Regions from separate parts of the Streptomyces sp. NPDC052079 genome, predicted to be linked through region 1. Evidence: riboswitches for the same ligand, from Rfam matches in the RefSeq annotation. Region 1 holds a riboswitch; each other region holds the start of a gene.

The links. A riboswitch is a leader RNA that binds a small molecule or an ion and turns the genes downstream of it on or off. The one in region 1 is predicted to bind cyclic di-AMP.
Positions count from the first base shown of each region.
Region 2: linked by a shared signal. The riboswitch ahead of AB0L56_RS00415 (transglycosylase SLT domain-containing protein) and the one ahead of AB0L56_RS19180 (M23 family metallopeptidase) in region 1 are both predicted to bind cyclic di-AMP.
Region 3: linked by a shared signal. The riboswitch ahead of AB0L56_RS22835 (transglycosylase family protein) and the one ahead of AB0L56_RS19180 (M23 family metallopeptidase) in region 1 are both predicted to bind cyclic di-AMP.
Region 4: linked by a shared signal. The riboswitch ahead of AB0L56_RS25440 (peptidoglycan DD-metalloendopeptidase family protein) and the one ahead of AB0L56_RS19180 (M23 family metallopeptidase) in region 1 are both predicted to bind cyclic di-AMP.

Region 1 covers NZ_JBFAWL010000012.1:76,541-80,719, reverse strand. Annotated here, with positions in the region: gene AB0L56_RS19185 (pitrilysin family protein) at 1-1,208, shown strand, start outside; cyclic di-AMP (ydaO/yuaA leader) riboswitch at 1,412-1,577, shown strand; gene AB0L56_RS19180 (M23 family metallopeptidase) at 1,590-2,375, shown strand; gene AB0L56_RS19175 (HPr family phosphocarrier protein) at 2,667-2,948, opposite strand; gene AB0L56_RS19170 (GNAT family N-acetyltransferase) at 3,126-4,179, shown strand, end outside.
Region 2 covers NZ_JBFAWL010000001.1:83,028-87,206, reverse strand. Annotated here, with positions in the region: gene AB0L56_RS00420 (polyprenyl synthetase family protein) at 147-1,157, opposite strand; cyclic di-AMP (ydaO/yuaA leader) riboswitch at 1,782-1,918, shown strand; gene AB0L56_RS00415 (transglycosylase SLT domain-containing protein) at 1,922-2,410, shown strand; gene AB0L56_RS00410 (HAD family hydrolase) at 2,374-3,246, opposite strand; gene AB0L56_RS00405 (GNAT family N-acetyltransferase) at 3,469-4,179, shown strand, end outside.
Region 3 covers NZ_JBFAWL010000017.1:15,181-19,359, reverse strand. Annotated here, with positions in the region: gene AB0L56_RS22845 (cytochrome P450) at 1-122, shown strand, start outside; gene AB0L56_RS22840 (transglycosylase family protein) at 323-1,288, shown strand; cyclic di-AMP (ydaO/yuaA leader) riboswitch at 1,494-1,662, shown strand; gene AB0L56_RS22835 (transglycosylase family protein) at 1,666-2,358, shown strand; gene eno (phosphopyruvate hydratase) at 2,627-3,913, shown strand; gene AB0L56_RS22825 (septum formation initiator family protein) at 4,065-4,179, shown strand, end outside.
Region 4 covers NZ_JBFAWL010000021.1:50,635-54,813, reverse strand. Annotated here, with positions in the region: gene AB0L56_RS25455 (XRE family transcriptional regulator) at 1-125, shown strand, start outside; gene AB0L56_RS25450 (DUF6126 family protein) at 122-250, shown strand; gene AB0L56_RS25445 (tyrosine-protein phosphatase) at 272-1,069, opposite strand; cyclic di-AMP (ydaO/yuaA leader) riboswitch at 1,522-1,683, shown strand; gene AB0L56_RS25440 (peptidoglycan DD-metalloendopeptidase family protein) at 1,688-2,596, shown strand; gene AB0L56_RS25435 (SGNH/GDSL hydrolase family protein) at 2,801-3,586, shown strand; partial or broken gene AB0L56_RS25430 (MBL fold metallo-hydrolase) at 3,852-4,179, shown strand, end outside.

The sequences.
Region 1 (4,179 bases):
AGCCGGCCGGGCTCGACGGCGTTGCCACGATCATGGGGCGCGCCTTCTCCGAGGGCACCGACAAGCACTCCGCCGAGGAGTTCGCCGCCGAACTGGAGCGCTGCGGCGCCACCCTGGACGCGCACGCCGACCACCCCGGCGTCCGCCTCAGCCTGGAGGTCCCGGCCTCACGGCTCCCCAAGGCGCTCGGGCTGCTCGCCGACGCCCTCCGGGCGCCCGCGTTCGCCGACAGCGAAATCGAACGGCTCGTCCGCAACCGCCTCGACGAGATCCCGCACGAGCTGGCGAACCCCTCCCGCCGCGCGGCGAAGGAGCTCGCCAAGGAGCTGTTCCCGGCGAGCTCGCGCATGTCACGCCCGCGCCAGGGCAGCGAGGAGACGGTCGCCGGAATCGACTCCGCGGCCGTGCGCGCCTTCTACGAGAGGCACGTCCGCCCCGCCACGACCACCGCCGTGGTCGTCGGCGACCTCACCGGCGTCGACCTCGACGCGCTGCTCGGCGACACGCTGGGCGCCTGGACCGGCTCCTCGGCCCGGCCGCGGCCCATCCCGCCGGTGGTCGCCGACGACCGGGGCCGGGTCGTGATCGTGGACCGTCCCGGCGCCGTCCAGACGCAGCTGCTGATCGGCCGGATCGGCCCCGACCGGCACGACCGCGTCTGGCCCGCACAGATCCTCGGCACGTACTGCCTCGGCGGCACCCTCACCTCCCGCCTGGACCGCGTGCTGCGCGAGGAGAAGGGCTACACCTACGGCGTGCGGGCGTTCGGGCAGGTCCTCAGGTCCGCCCCCGACGGCACCGGCGCGGCGATGCTGGCCATCAGCGGCTCCGTCGACACGCCGAACACCGGCCCCGCCCTGGACGACCTGTGGCAGGTGCTGCGCACGCTCGCCGCGGAGGGGCTGACCGACGCCGAACGCGACGTCGCCGTGCAGAACCTGGTGGGTGTGGCGCCCCTCAAGTACGAGACCGCCGCGGCCGTCGCGAGCACCCTGGCCGACCAGGTCGAGCAGCACCTGCCGGACCACTACCAGGCCGACCTGTACCGGCAGTTGGCCGCGACGGGCACCGTGGAGGCCACCGCGGCGGTCGTGAGCGCCTTCCCGGTGGACCGCCTGGTGACCGTCCTCGTCGGTGACGCGGCGCAGATCAAGGCGCCGGTCGAGGCCCTCGGGATCGGCGAAGTCACCGTCGTGACGGCCGAGTAGCGAGCCGCCGGCCGGTATCCGCGCAGAGGGCCCTGGTGACACGAAAGTCACCAGGGCCCTCTTATGCCCGGAATTGGGGCGGAGGTTGCCTGTCTGCCCTGTGGGATGCGCTACAAAAACCCGGAATCGTTTGGGGATTGGGAGACGTCCCGCTTAGCTTCGTGCGGGCTGTTCGTCGGGCAGTGCGCCGCATCCGCGGCACCGAACAGCCATCGCCGAGTCCCCGTACGGCGCGAGCCAGGGGAGCCGGGGACCCACCTGTAGTCCCTGGGGTGAATCGGACGCCCGCGCGTGCCGCGAGGGGGCCCGTAGGAGACCTTCCTGCTCCGAACCCGTCAGCTAACCCGGTAGGCGAGAGGGAAGGAAAGGACCAGCCTGTACATGGCGTTCACCCGCGCCCCCGGGAAGCACCGTCGTCCCAGCCGGATGCAGCGCGGCACCGCCCGCGCGGCGGGCGTCGCGGCCCTCGCCGGCACCGGAGTCGTCGGCTCCCTCACGGCTCCGGCGCTCGCCGCCGAACCCGCCGCCGCGCAGACCGGCCTCACTCCCGTCATCACCCTGGGCGACACGGTCGCCGAACGGATCGACGCCCAGGCGGCCGCCCAGCACGAGGCCGCGCGCGCGGCGGCCGAGGCCGCCGCGCGGAAGGCCGCCGAGGAGGCCGCCCGTGAGATGGCGGCAGAGAAGGCGGCCGAGGAGGCCGCGAAGGCCCGCGCGGAGAAGGAGCGGGCCGCGCGTGAGGCGGAGCGCAAGCGCCTCAACACCTTCGTCTCCCCGATCCCGGGCTCCTACGTCTCCACCGCCTACCAGAGCGGCGGCGCCGTCTGGTCGTCCGGCAGCCACACCGGTATCGACTTCCACGCGGCGAGCGGTACGCCCGTCCAGTCGGTCGGCATGGGCACCGTCGTCGAGGCCGGCTGGGGCGGTGCGTACGGCAACCAGGTCGTGATCAAGATGAACGACGGCACGTACACGCAGTACGCTCACCTGTCGTCCCTCGCCGTCTCGGCGGGGCAGCAGGTCACCGCGGGACAGCAGATCGGCCTCTCCGGCGCCACCGGGAATGTCACGGGCGCCCATCTCCATTTTGAGGCCCGCACGGGGGCCGATTACGGCTCCGACCTCGACCCCGTCGCCTACCTCCGCGCGCATGGCGTGAACCTCTGAGACACGCGCGCGCCCGCTGCGCGGCGCCCACGGCCGGTGGGTGGTGCGGGGTCGGGTCGGGGATGTCCGTCCTCGGACTGGCGCGACTGTGCTTGTTGGTGGAGCTGAGGGCGCGGACGCGCCAGCCACAGCGGGCGAACACCCCCGCCCCGCCGTACGCGACTCCCCCGGCCCACCGTCGCAGGGGAGTGGAAAAGAAGGAAAGGTCCGCCCGGATCATCCGGGCGGGCCTTTCCTGTGCCGTGTCGGGTGCCTGCGAGGAACGAAACCGTCCCCGCGCTCACGCGCGATTCAGACGGTCTCGGGGAGCTCCTCCAGCCCCTCGGAGACCAGCTTCGCCAGACGGTCCAGGGCGGCCTCCGCCCCTTCCGCGTCGGACGCGAGGACGATCTCCTCGCCGCCCTGGGCGCCCAGGCCCAGCACGGCGAGCATGGAGGCCGCGTTGACGGGGTTGCCCCCGGCCTTGGCGATCGTCACGGGGACGCCTGCGGCCGTGGCGGCTCGGACGAAGATGGAGGCGGGGCGGGCGTGGAGACCCTCGGCCCAGCCGACGTTGACGCGGCGCTCAGCCATGTGTTGCTGCCCTTCGGTGTTCAGGGTTGTCTAGACCAGCTTCGCATATCGTGAAGCCTGTCCAAAGCGGCATCCGTGCCCGCTCCCGGTGACAGCCGGACCGCGGCCTCGCTCCGGCTGTCGTCCACCACAGACTGCCTCGCGCCGTCGCCGTACGCGAGCCGTACTCTGGGGCGCATGCAGATCCCGTCGGACCGGCACGAGTATCCCGCCCACTGGGAGGCCGACGTGGTGCTGCGCGACGGCGGCACCGCGCGTATCCGCCCCATCACCGTCGACGACGCGGAGCGCCTGGTCAGCTTCTACGAGCAGGTCTCGGACGAGTCGAAGTACTACCGCTTCTTCGCGCCCTACCCTCGCCTGTCCGCCAAGGACGTCCACCGCTTCACGCACCATGACTTCGTGGACCGGGTGGGACTCGCGGCCACCATCGGCGGCGAGTTCATCGGCACCGTACGCTACGACCGGATCGGCACCGACGGAACGCCCGCGTCCGCACCGGCCGACGAGGCGGAGGTCGCCTTCCTGGTGCAGGACGCCCACCAGGGACGGGGCGTCGCCTCCGCGCTGCTGGAGCACATCGGTGCCGTCGCGCGGGAGCGCGGCATCCGCCGGTTCGCGGCCGAGGTGCTGCCCGCCAACACCAAGATGATCAAGGTGTTCACCGACGCCGGATACACCCAGAAGCGCAGCTTCGAGGACGGCGTCGTCCGGTTGGAGTTCGACCTCGAGCCCACGGACCGGTCCATGGCCGTGCAGTACGCGCGCGAGCAACGCGCGGAGGCACGTTCGGTGCAGCGGCTGCTCGCCCCCGGCTCGGTCGCCGTCGTCGGCGCCGGACGCGCCCCCGGCGGTGTGGGACGCAGCATCCTCGACAACATCCGGGACGCCGGGTACACCGGCCGGCTCTACGCCGTGAACAAGGCGTTCGCGCAGGATCAGAAGGAGCTCGACGGGGTGGCCGCGTACCGGTCCGTCCGGGAGGTCGACGGACCCGTCGAGCTCGCGGTCGTCGCCGTGCCCGCCGAGCACGTCCCCGAGGTCGTGACCGAGTGCGGTGAACACGGAGTGCAGGGGCTCGTCGTCGTCTCGGCCGGTTACGCCGAGTCCGGACCCGACGGCCGCGAACGCCAGCGTGCCCTCGTCCGGCAAGCCCGTTCGTACGGGATGCGGATCATCGGCCCCAACTCGTTCGGCGTCATCAACACGGCCCCGGACGTGCGGCTGAACG
Region 2 (4,179 bases), on a different contig from region 1:
TTGTCCGTCTGGTCCATCTGACCAAATACGGCATGCGGAAGCGTCAGACCCCGGACGCAACTCCGTGTACTGCTCCGGTATGACACGCGAGGTGGTTTTCTCCCCCGACCAGTAGGGGGCGCGGGGCAGTTCGGGCCCGGCCGGGCTCAGCCGGCGCGGTGCACCACCGCGTCGCACAGCTGCACGAGTGCCGCCTTGGCCTCGCACTCTCGCAGCGGGGCCAGCGCGGCGCGCGCCTCCTCGGCGTACCGCACGGTGTCCCGGCGGGCCTGCTCCAGCGCGGGGTGCCCGCGCAGCAGCCGCAGCGCCTCGGCGTGCCGGGCGTCGTCGGTGAGGTCGGAGTCCAGCAGCTCGCACAGGGCGATGTCCTCGGCCAGTCCCAGCCGGGCCGCCCGCTCGCGCAGCCGCAGCACGGGCAGCGTGGCGATGCCCTCGCGCAGGTCGGTGCCGGGGGTCTTGCCGGACTCGCTGGAGTCGGAGGCGATGTCCAGGACGTCGTCGGCGAGCTGGAAGGCGACGCCGAGCCGCTCGCCGTACTGGGTGAGCACGTCCACGACCGTCTCGTCGGCGCCGGACATCATCGCGCCGAAGCGGCAGGAGACGGCGACCAGCGATCCGGTCTTGCCGCCGAGCACGTCCAGGTAGTGGTCGACGGGGTCGCGGCCGTCCTGCGGTCCCGCGGTCTCCAGGATCTGCCCGGTGACCAGCCGTTCGAACGCCTCGGCCTGCACCCGGACCGCCTCCGGTCCGAGGTCGGCCAGGATGTGCGAGGCCCGGGCGAAGAGGAAGTCGCCGGTGAGGACCGCGACGGAGTTGCCCCAGCGGGCGTTCGCACTGTCGACACCGCGCCGGACCTCGGCCTCGTCCATCACGTCGTCGTGGTAGAGCGTGGCCAGGTGGGTGAGCTCCACCACCACGGCGGACGGCACGATGCCGGGCGCGTAGGGGTCGCCGAACTGGGCGGCGAGCATCACCAGCAGCGGACGGAAGCGCTTGCCGCCGGCCCGCACCAGATGCTGGGCGGCACCGGTGATGAAGGGGACCTCACTCTTGGTGGCCTCGATCAGCCCTTCCTCGACAGCCGTCATTCCGGCCTGGACATCGGCTTCCAGAGCCTGGTCCCGCACGCTCAGCCCGAACGGCCCGACGACGGTCACGAGGGGTCTCCTGTCTGCTGGTGTCCACTGGCGGTTACGCGGAATGTCGATACGTCGCTGCCATCACTCAAGTCAGCGTATCCGGTCACGTTTCGATCACCGCCAGCACCCGGGGTTACCGGCAGGGCGGCACCGGATCGGGAGCGGAGTGCTTTTGACCGGTTGATAACAACGGACAATGTGCCACCTTCCCGGACGTAACGCCCTGTCAACCATCCTGCCCGGACGTCCGTCCGATTTGCCGGAATTAGCAAGCGAATTCCTCTTGGCGGTAAATGGTCCCTGGGCTCGCGGTGAGTGAAGTCGGTCACGTGCCGCCCGCCGCGTCCACCACCTGGCCCGATCGGCGTTTTTCCCTCCCACGAAACCGAGTTGACCGTTGGCACCCGCAAAGGATCAAGCACCCCAAATCACCCGATCCAAGATCAAAGGGCTGATTGCGTGACACCCGCACTTGTTCCCTCCATGTGCTCTCGCATACGTTCCGGGCCTGCCGGGCGGACGCCGAATCCTGCCACCGCCCGCATGACACCCACCGACCAACTCACACACGGCAGGAGCGGGGGACCCAGGTAAGCCGCCGGCCCGGCCACGCGCCGGAACGGCGGGGTCCTGTCCTCCCATTCCCGTCCTCCGCCCGAACGGGCGGGCGGGAGCGGGACGACAGGGCCTTGGGGTGAAGCCATGCCTCCAGGGGCACGGCCGGGCACTCTCCCGCCCGAACCCGACAGCTCACCTCGCAGGCGTAGGAGAGGAACCCAGACATGTCCGTTTCCGGTCAGCTGCGTCGCTTCGGCAACCGCCGCATCGCCCGCACCCTCGCCGTCGCCGGTACCGGCGTCGCCGTGGTCGCCCTCCCGCTGTTCGGCGCCACCACCGCCTCCGCGGCCACCCAGACGGCCACCCCGACCGCCGCTTCCACGACGGCTTACCCGAACAACCTCGACGGCTGGATCCGCGAGTCGCTGGACGTCATGGCGCAGCACGGCATCCCGGGCTCCTACGAGGGCATCCACCGCAACATCATGCGCGAGTCCTCCGGCAACCCGACCGCCATCAACCTGTGGGACTCCAACGCCGCCAAGGGCACCCCGTCGAAGGGCCTGCTGCAGGTCATCGACCCGACCTTCCAGGCGTACCACGTGCCCGGCACCGCCTTCGACCCGTACGACCCGGTCGCGAACATCACGGCGGCCTGCAACTACGCCGCCGACCGCTACGGCTCGATCGACAACGTCTTCGGCGCGTACTGAGCCGGGCGCTGACGGCCGACCACGGCCGGCCCACCGAACAGTCGCTCGAGGACGACGGCCACGCCGTCGTCCTCGTTCGACGTGGTGACCTCGTCGGCCACCGCCTTCAGCTCGGGATGCGCGTTGGCCATGGCGACCCCGTGCGCCGCCCAGTCGAACATGGGGATGTCGTTGGGCATGTCGCCGAAGGCGACCGTCCGCTCCGGGCTCAGCCCCAGGTGCTCGGCGGCCAGCGCCAGGCCGGTCGCCTTGGTCACCCCGCACGGCTGGAGCTCCACGGTTCCGGGTCCCGACATGGTGACCGTCGCCAGCGAACCGACCACCGCACGCGCCGCCGCCGCCAACGCGTCGTCGGACAGATGCGGGTGGCGCAGCAGCACCTTGCTGATCGGCCGCTCCCACAGATCACGCCGCCGCTCGATCCGCACCGCGGGCAGCGTCGGATGCGGCATCAGATACCCCGGCTCGATCAGCGTCAGCCCGTCGACCCCGTCCTGGTCGACCGCGGCGTACACCTCCCCCACCTCGGCCTCGATCTTGCCGAGGGCGGTCTCCGCCAGTTCCCGGTCCAGCCTGACGGACCACAGCAGCCGGTGCGCGCCGGCGTCGTACACCTGCGCGCCCTGTCCGCACACCGCGAGCCCCGTGCAACCGAGGTCGTCCAGAAGCGGCCGCACCCTGGGGGCGGGACGCCCCGTCACGACGAGGTGCCGGGCACCGGCCCGCTCCGCCCGCGCGAGCGCGGCGAGGGACCGGTCGGACAGGGTGTCGTCGCCGCGCAGCAGCGTCCCGTCCAGGTCGGTGGCGATGAGTGAGAAAGCGGTGGGTGCGGCCATGATCAGAGAATACGGACAACGCGACCGTCCGATTCACCATGCCCGTATCCGCTCGCTTTCGGCGCGGTTCTCCTTCCGTCATCACCGGGTAAGGACCGGTTGAGGACTCTTTCACCGTTTGGCAAGAACATCGTCCGCTATCTACCGCCCCGGTGGGCTCGGGCGGTACCTTCCAAGAGTCCAGGGGGGACTTGATCGGGGGGTCAGGTGAGCAGTGGACGCATGCGCGTGCTGAGGCCGGAGGAGCTGGGCGAGGGGGAACGGGAGCGCTGGCGCGCATTACGTGCCGCGATGGACGCACCACGCAGCCCTTTCATGGAACCGGAGTTCGCCACCGCCGTGGGCCGGGTGCGGCCCGGGGCCCGGGTGGCCGTGCTGTACGAAGGGGCGGAACCTGCGGGCTTCCTGCCCTACGAGCGGGGCGTGGCGGGACAGGGCCGGGCGATCGGGCTCGGGGTGTCGGACTGCCAGGGCGCGGTGCTGGCTCCCGGTGCCGTCCTGGAGACCGGTGAACTGCTGCGGGCCTGCTCGTTGTCGAGCTTCGCCTTCGACAACCTGGAGGCCGGACAGGAACTGTTCGCGCCGCACGCGGCCGAGGAGCATGCCAGCTTCGTCATCGACGTGGAGAAGGGCTACGAGACCTATGAGTCGGTGCTGCGCACCCAGTCGCCGAAGTTCCTGAAGACCACGCTGGCCAAGGAGCGCAGGCTGGGCCGCCAGGCCGGACCCGTGCGGTTCGTCTTCGACGAACGCGACCCGGCCGCGCTGCGGGCGCTCGTCGCGTGGAAGTCGGCGCAGTACCGCAGGACGGGCCGCCGCGACCGGTTCGCGCAGGAGTGGATCGCCCGGCTCGTGGGCCGGCTCGCCGAGACCCGGGCCCCGGAGTGCACCGGCACGCTGTCGGTTCTGTACGCCGCTGACCGGCCCGTCGCC
Region 3 (4,179 bases), on a different contig from region 1:
TGCTGACCAGGCTTCCGGACCTGAGGCTGGCGGTCGAACCGGACGAACTCCGGTGGCGCGGCGGGCTCATTATGCGCGGACTGCGCACACTTCCGGTGGAATTCACCCCACCGCAAAAGTGACGGACCGGGCTCCGGTCTTTGCCCCCGCTCGGGCCAGCGCAAACGTGACACGCGCTCAACTCTGTGATCTTCACGTGATCTGCGCGGCATTAACTTGTGACAAGTGATCGACTGCCGATACCTTCACCCTTCAAGTGCGGCGCTCCGTCTCGGGCTCCTTCGCCGCGCCGGTTCATCGCTGTCGTGTGAAAGGTCTTCGCATGCTCTCCGGGAACGGTCGGCACCGCCGCCCCCGCCAGGCTCCGGCTCTCCTCGTCGCGGCCGGAGTGACCGGCTCCGCCATCGCGATCCCGCTCCTCGCGGCCGGCAGCGCCAGCGCGGCCGACGGCTCCACCTGGGACCGGGTCGCCGAGTGCGAGAGCGGTGGTTCCTGGAGCGAGAACAGCGGCAACGGGTACTACGGCGGCCTGCAGTTGACCCAGGACGACTGGGAGAAGTACGGCGGCCTGGACTATGCGCCGAGCGCCGACCAGGCCAGCCGCAATCAGCAGATAGCCGTCGCCGAGGCGATCCTCGCCGACCAGGGTGTCGGAGCATGGCGCACCTGCGGCCTGCTCGCGGGCCTGGAGCAGAACGCTCCCGCGGCCGACGTCGACACGGGTACGTCCGCCTCGCCGGACTCCGGCGACGCATCCGCTTCCGCCTCTCCGTCGGCCACGGCCGACCCGTCGTCCGGTGCGGACGGAAAGGACAAGACGCCGGAGGGCGCCGGCGGCGCATCGTATGAATCCGGCAGGTCGACTGAATCGGACGCCCCTTCGGGCAGCGACGGTGGCGACAAGAGTGCGGACGTCAGTGCCTCCCCCTCTGCCACCCCCGACGGTGACAAGCCGGACAAGACGGTGCAGAGCGGCGGTTCTTCAGCGGACAGTGGTGACGAGGGAACCGGTCGCCACCGCGGCGCCGGCGCCGAGGAGGGTGAGGACGAGGAGCGTGCGTCCGAGTCGTCCGGCCGGCACGCGCGCGGTCTCGACGCCTGGGGCAGCACCGGCGGCTCCTACACCGTGGACTCCGGGGACAACCTCTCGTCCATCGCCGACTCCCTTGCGGTCGACGGCGGATGGCGTGCGCTGTACGCCGTCAACGCCCAGCTCATCGGCGCCGACCCGGACTACATCCTGCCGGGTCAGGAGCTCGAGGTCGGGACCGAAGCGGGCGAAAAGTGACATCCGAAATCGCCCGGACGCGGGGCCGGTTGACGGCATGATTCGCGCCGAATGTCCGGTGTAAAGGCCGTGAGAGATAGGTCTCAGAAGCGCTGATCCTCTTTGATATTCCGTGAATCGCGTGTCTACGGTCGTGACCGCTCGCCATCGCGGGCCCCGGCTGCCGCCACGCCGAATCCTGCCAGCGGCAGCACGGGAACAGTCGTCGCGTCATGCGCCGTAGGCAGGAGCGGGGGACCCAAGGTAAGTGCCCTTTCCGGTGATTGACACCGGTTCGGGCTTGGGGTGAAGCCGCCTCCCGGGAGGGACGCGGCCGGGCAACTCAACCGGCCCGAACCCGACAGCTCACCTCGCAGGCGTCGGTGAGGGGATCCACCATGCTGTTTTCCGGCAAGGGCAAGCACCGTCGTCCGTCCAAGGGCACCCGCGCGATGACCATCGCCGGTGTCGCCTCCGCCGCCGTCGCCGCCCCGCTGATGGCGGCCGGCAGCGCCTCCGCCGCCACCGCGTCCGAGTGGGACGCCGTCGCCCAGTGCGAGTCCGGCGGCAACTGGTCCATCAACACCGGCAACGGTTACTACGGCGGTCTGCAGTTCTCCGCCTCCACCTGGGCCGGCTACGGCGGCACGAAGTACGCCCCCAGCGCTGACCATGCCACCAAGGCCCAGCAGATCGAGATCGCCGAGAAGGTCCTGGCGGGCCAGGGCAAGGGCGCCTGGCCGGTCTGCGGCAAGGGCCTCTCCAACGCCGCCTACACCGGCGACTCGGCCGGCTCCGCGCAGAACACCCAGCCCCGCGAGACCGAGCAGAAGGCCTCGCGCTCCACCGAGCGCCCGGCCGCCGAGAAGCAGGCCGAGCCGAAGGCCGAGAAGAAGACCGTCACCACCCCCACCGGCAAGAAGGTCGAGAAGGGCGACGGCGAGTACAAGGTCGTCAAGGGCGACACCCTCAGCTCCATCGCCGAGGAGCACGACGTCAAGGGCGGCTGGGCTGAGCTGTTCAAGCTGAACGACGACATCGTCCAGGACGCCGACCTCATCTACCCGGGCCAGCAGCTGCACCTGAAGTAGGGCAACGCCGCAGGTCCCTCCCCGTCCCCACGGGCTCCCCGCCCCGGTGCGTCATCCCCCGTACGCACCGGGGCGGGGTCATGCGCGGGGGAAGACTTTCCGGTCGGGGTTTCCGGAACCGCCTTTGTTCCGATCAAAAACAATCTACGCTCGGTTCTGTCCATGGGGTGAGCGGCCGGATGGCCGATCGCCCGGAGCCGGTTAGGCTCGGTCTCGCAAGACCTCCGTGGCCTTGCTCACCCGCGTCACATCCAAGAAGGAGATGCTCGTGCCGTCCATCGACGTCGTCGTAGCCCGGGAAATCCTGGACTCCCGAGGCAACCCCACGGTCGAGGTCGAGGTCGGCCTCGACGACGGCAGCACGGGTCGTGCCGCCGTCCCGTCCGGCGCCTCCACCGGCGCCTTCGAGGCCATCGAACTCCGTGACGGCGATGCCAACCGTTACCTGGGCAAGGGCGTCGAGAAGGCCGTACTGGCCGTCATCGAGCAGATCGGCCCGGAGCTCGTCGGCTACGACGCCACGGAGCAGCGCCTGATCGACCAGGCGATGTTCGACCTGGACGCCACCGACAACAAGGGCTCCCTGGGCGCCAACGCCATCCTCGGCGTCTCGCTCGCCGTCGCCCACGCCGCCTCCGAGGCCTCCGACCTTCCGCTGTTCCGCTACCTGGGCGGTCCGAACGCGCATCTGCTGCCGGTGCCGATGATGAACATCCTGAACGGCGGCTCGCACGCCGACTCCAACGTGGACATCCAGGAGTTCATGATCGCCCCGATCGGCGCGGAGTCCTTCTCCGAGGCCCTGCGCTGGGGCGCCGAGGTCTACCACACGCTGAAGAAGGTCCTGAAGAGCAAGGGCCTGGCCACCGGCCTCGGCGACGAGGGCGGCTTCGCCCCCAACCTCGGCTCCAACCGTGAGGCCCTCGACCTCATCCTCGAGGCCATCAGGGAAGCCGGCTACACCCCCGGCGAGCAGATCGCCCTCGCGCTCGACGTCGCCGCCTCCGAGTTCTACAAGGACGGCTCCTACACCTTCGAGGGCAAGACGCGCTCGGCCGCCGAGATGACCGAGTACTACGCCGAGCTCGTCGAGGCGTACCCGCTCGTCTCCATCGAGGACCCGCTGTTCGAGGACGACTGGGAGGGCTGGAAGACCATCACCGCCAAGCTCGGTGACAAGGTCCAGCTCGTCGGCGACGACCTGTTCGTCACCAACCCCGAGCGTCTCGCGCGCGGCATCGACGAGGGCGCCGCCAACGCCCTGCTGGTCAAGGTCAACCAGATCGGCTCGCTGACCGAGACCCTGGACGCCGTCGAGCTGGCCCAGCGCAACGGCTTCAAGTGCATGATGTCCCACCGCTCCGGCGAGACCGAGGACGTCACCATCGCCGACCTCGCGGTCGCCACCAACTGCGGCCAGATCAAGACCGGGGCCCCGGCCCGCTCCGAGCGCGTCGCCAAGTACAACCAGCTGCTGCGCATCGAGGAGATCCTCGACGACGCCGCGGTGTACGCCGGCCGCAGCGCGTTCCCGCGGTTCCGCTCCGAGGACTGAGCGCCGGTTCGCAGGCAGCGTCGTACGTACGTCCCCGTACTCGGTCCCGTACCGTGTGCGGGGACGTACGCGCGTATGACGGTGAACGAGACGCGTATGACGGCGAGACGAGAGGCGGGATCATGGCGGTGCTGTGCGGGAGCGCGACTCCGTGACCGGCCGGGACCGTTTCTCCACCGCGACCAGGATCCGGCTGATCGGCGAGCAGACCGCCGCCCGGGTCTACCGCTCGCAGACCAGGCGGCAGGCCCGCCGCTCCCGGCTGA
Region 4 (4,179 bases), on a different contig from region 1:
CGCTGACCCCGCACCGTATTGCCGCAGCCGACCCCGACGGGGTCGAACTGCTGTTCGTCCACACCCTGCTGCAGAGTCCCACGGCCGCGCTGTGCCTGGGCCCGATCCACGGAGAAGCGACATGACTGGTAAGGACATGGAGGAGAAGTTCCCACGGGCCCTGTGGGTGCGGCTGTTCATCTACGTGGTGGTGGGGCACCTCTTCGCGGCCTTCATCTACTTCCTGTTCGAGATAGCCCCCAAGAAGTAGACGCCGGGGCGGGTGCCCGCCTCAGTCGAGCATGCGCTCGCGCAGCCGCTCCCGGGCCCCGGGGGTGAGGCCGAGCCCCTGCTCCAGATAGGCGTCGACCCCGCCCCAGGTCTCCTCCACCGTCTCGAAGGCGGCCGACAGGTACTCCGCCCGGGCGTCGAACAGCGGGCTGAGCAGCTCCATGACCTCGGAGGAGTAGGCCGAGGCGGAGCTGCCGCTGCGGTGCACCTTGTAACGGCGGTGCTTGGCGTTGGACTTGAGGTAGTCGTCGACGATCGCGTCCCGCTCGACGCCCAGCGCGAGCAGCGTCACCGCCACGGACAGTCCCGCACGGTCCTTGCCCGCCGCGCAGTGCATCAGCACGGGGACGCTGTCCTCGGCGAGCGAGCGCAGCACCTGGGCGTGCTCGGCGGTGCGCTCCGTGATGATCATCCGGTAGGAGGTGATCATCCGGTCCGCGCCCTTGCCGTCCGCGAGGACCGAGCGCAGCTGGTCCAGGTCGCCGTCGCGGACCATCTTCCAGAACTCGGCGCCGTCGGCCGGGTCGCTGAGCGGCAGGTTCAGATTGCGCACGCCCGGCAGTTCGACGTCCGGCCCCTCCAGCTTCTGGTCCGCCGCGTTGCGGAAGTCGAAGATCGTGTGCAGCCCGAGCGAGGACAGGAAGACGGCGTCCTCGGCGGTCGCATGGGCCAGGTGACCGCTGCGGAACAGCACCCCGTGCCGCACCCGCCGACCGTCCACGGTCGGCAGTCCGCCCACGTCGCGGAAGTTGCGTACTCCGGCCAGCTCGGGTTCGGTCGACGGGATCTGCTGCGTCACGGGGACTCCTCCCACTCGGCGCCGCCGCCGCTGCTCGTCGGCGGGCATCACCTGACGATACGACATGCCTGCCTGGGGCAATGAGTTCTCCACAGGCGTGGCCCGGCCGCCCAGGCGCCCAGGATGCGCATGCCTGTGATCGCATGATTGAGGCGTTGTGTCCGATTAGGTCGCTTCGCTATAACATGCCACCAAAGCAGGAGAAATGGGAGTGGGGTGCGTGAGCAGCGTCATATCCGTGACGATGTGTTATCGCCATGCTCACGTAATCAAGCGCAATAACAAGGGAATTCGTGGGCCCTCTGCATCACGATTGACGCTCGGTGACGTCAATTCCTCCTGTGGATCACGGAAAAAGCACCTTCGCGGCGAACTGCCGCTTGTCCCGTCGCATCCGGGTCGCTTACGTTCACGACCGATCCGGACGGACGCCTAATCCTGCCGCCGCCCGGAGCCCGCACACACTGACCCGTGTACGGCAGGAGCGGGGGACCCACAGGTAAGACTGCCTGTTCCGGTCTCCGGAACGGCTTGGGGTTAAGTCGCGTGATATCGCGGCCGGACATCTCCAGTCCGAACCCGACAGCTCACCTCGCAGGCGCCGGAGAGGAATTCGTCATGCCCGCGAAGGGTAAGCACCGCCGTCCCAAGGCTCAGCGTTTCACCCGCTCCATCGCCGTCGCCGGAACCGGTGGCGCCGCACTCGCCCTGCCGCTTCTCGGCGCCACCGGCGCGAACGCCGCCACGCCGCAGGCGGCCCCCGAAAAGGCCGTCCAGTCCCTTTCCGCCGGCGGCCACGAGGCCACCGCCGAAAAGAGCGACCAGGTCCGCACGTACACCGTGAAGGCCGGCGACTACCTGGCGAAGATCGCGGAGACGGAGAACGTCGACGGCGGCTGGAAGCAGCTCTACGCGGACAACCGCGAGGCCGTCGGCGACGACCCGGCACTCATCCACCCCGGTCTGAAGCTCACCATCGACGGTGAGGCCGCCAAGGCCACGCCGAAGAAGTCCACTGCGCCGGCGTCTCCGAAGCCTGCCGCGGCGAAGGCCGAGAAGCCCGCCGAGCAGCCGGCGCAGCAGCCGGCCGAGCAGCCGCAGCCGTCCTCCCCGGCCGCCTCCGGTTACAGCTCCCCGGTGCCCGGCGGCGGCATCGGCACCGCCTACAAGGTGGCCGGCGGCATGTGGTCCAGCGGCTACCACACCGGTGTCGACTTCAGCGTCCCGACCGGCACCTCCCTGAAGGCCGTCGGCTCCGGCACGGTCGTCTCCGCGGGCTGGGCCGGCGCGTACGGCAACCAGGTCGTCATCCAGCTCAGCGACGGCCACTACGCCCAGTACGCCCACCTGTCCTCGCTGTCGGTCTCGGCCGGCCAGACCGTGAGCGCCGGCCAGCAGGTCGGTCTCTCCGGCTCCACCGGCAACTCGACCGGCCCGCACCTGCACTTCGAGATCCGCACCACCCCGAACTACGGCTCGGACGTGGACCCGCTCTCCTACCTCCGCTCCAAGGGCGTCTCCATCTGACCCCCTGCGGCAACCTTCCTGACACGCGCACCGAAGGCCGGACCCCATCCACGGGTCCGGCCTCCGGTGTATTCCGGACCGGGCGACATTCTGAGAGTGGCTTATCTCACCGCACGTCAACGCTCGCCTACGGTCGCGTAGGTCACATTCCACGGTGAATCATGATCTGCCGTGGCAGACGATTCGAAGAATGACAGCAGAAGAGTGATCGGGTCGTACGTGGCGGTGGGGGACAGCTTCACCGAGGGCGTGGGTGACCCCGGCCCCGACGGGGCGTTCGTCGGCTGGGCCGACCGGTTCGCCGTGCTTCTCGCCGACCGCCGGCCCGAGGGGGACTTCGAGTACACCAATCTCGCGGTGCGCGGAAAGCTGCTGGACCAGATCATGGCGGACCAGCTCCCGGTGGCGGTCGAACTCGCCCCCGACCTGGTCTCGTTCTGCGCGGGCGGCAACGACATCCTCCGTCCGGGCACCGACCCGGACGAGGTCGCCGAGCGCTTCGAGCAGGCGATCGCCGCCCTCACCGCCGTGTGCGGCACGGTCCTGGTGACGACCGGGTTCGACACCCGCGGCGTCCCCGTGCTCAGGCATCTGCGCGGCAAGATCGCCACGTACAACGGGCACGTACGGGCCATCGCCGACCGCTACGGCTGCACGGTGCTGGACCTGTGGTCCCTCAAGAGCGTCCAGGACCGCAGGGCCTGGGACGCCGACCGGCTGCACCTCTCGCCCGAGGGCCACACCCGCGTCGCGCTGCGCGCGGGCCTCGCCCTCGGCCTGAAGGTGCCCGCGGACCCGGAGCAGCCGTGGCCGCCGCTGCCGCCTCGCGGCACGTTGGAGATCCGGCGGGACGACGTCCACTGGGCGCGGGAGTATCTGGTCCCGTGGATCGGCCGCCGCCTGCGGGGGGAGTCGTCGGGCGACCACGTCACGGCGAAGGGGACGCTGTCCCCGGAGGACATCCGGTCGCGGATCGCGAAGGTGGCGTGAGGCGCGGTTCGCGGGGTGCTGGGCGCGCGGGGCGTGTGTGGGTGGTGCGTGGCTGGTCGCGCAGTTCCCCGCGCCCCTTTTGGGGTGCTGCGCTCGCGGCGTCTTGAGGTCCGCGTGGGGCTTGGCGCGCGGGGGCGTGTACGGGTGGCTGGTCGCGCAGTTGCCCGCGCCCCTTTGGGGGCGCGGGGGCTGTTTCCACAACTGCCCCCGTCCGCGGAGCCACCGCACATAATGGACACTCCGATCGACTTCATCTGGAGGTACCGTGGCCGCTTCTTCCGCCCCCCGGGCGAGGCTGACCGCCCTGCGGCTGCCGGCCTTCGGCGCGGAGCCGGCCGGTGAGCGCCTGGCGCGGATCCGCAGGTCCCCGCACTTCGCGAACGGCGTGTTCCAGAACCCGGGCGGGCAGGCCCGTACGCGTCCCTCCGGGTCGGGATGGGACATGGCCAAGCAGTTCCTGGACAAGGACTCCCGCTCCCTCCGCGCCCCGCAGGGCACGATCCCGGTCCATCCCACCACCCTCGCCGACCTGAACCGCCCGCCGGCGACCGGGCTGCGCCTGACGTGGATGGGCCACTCCAGCGTGCTCGCGG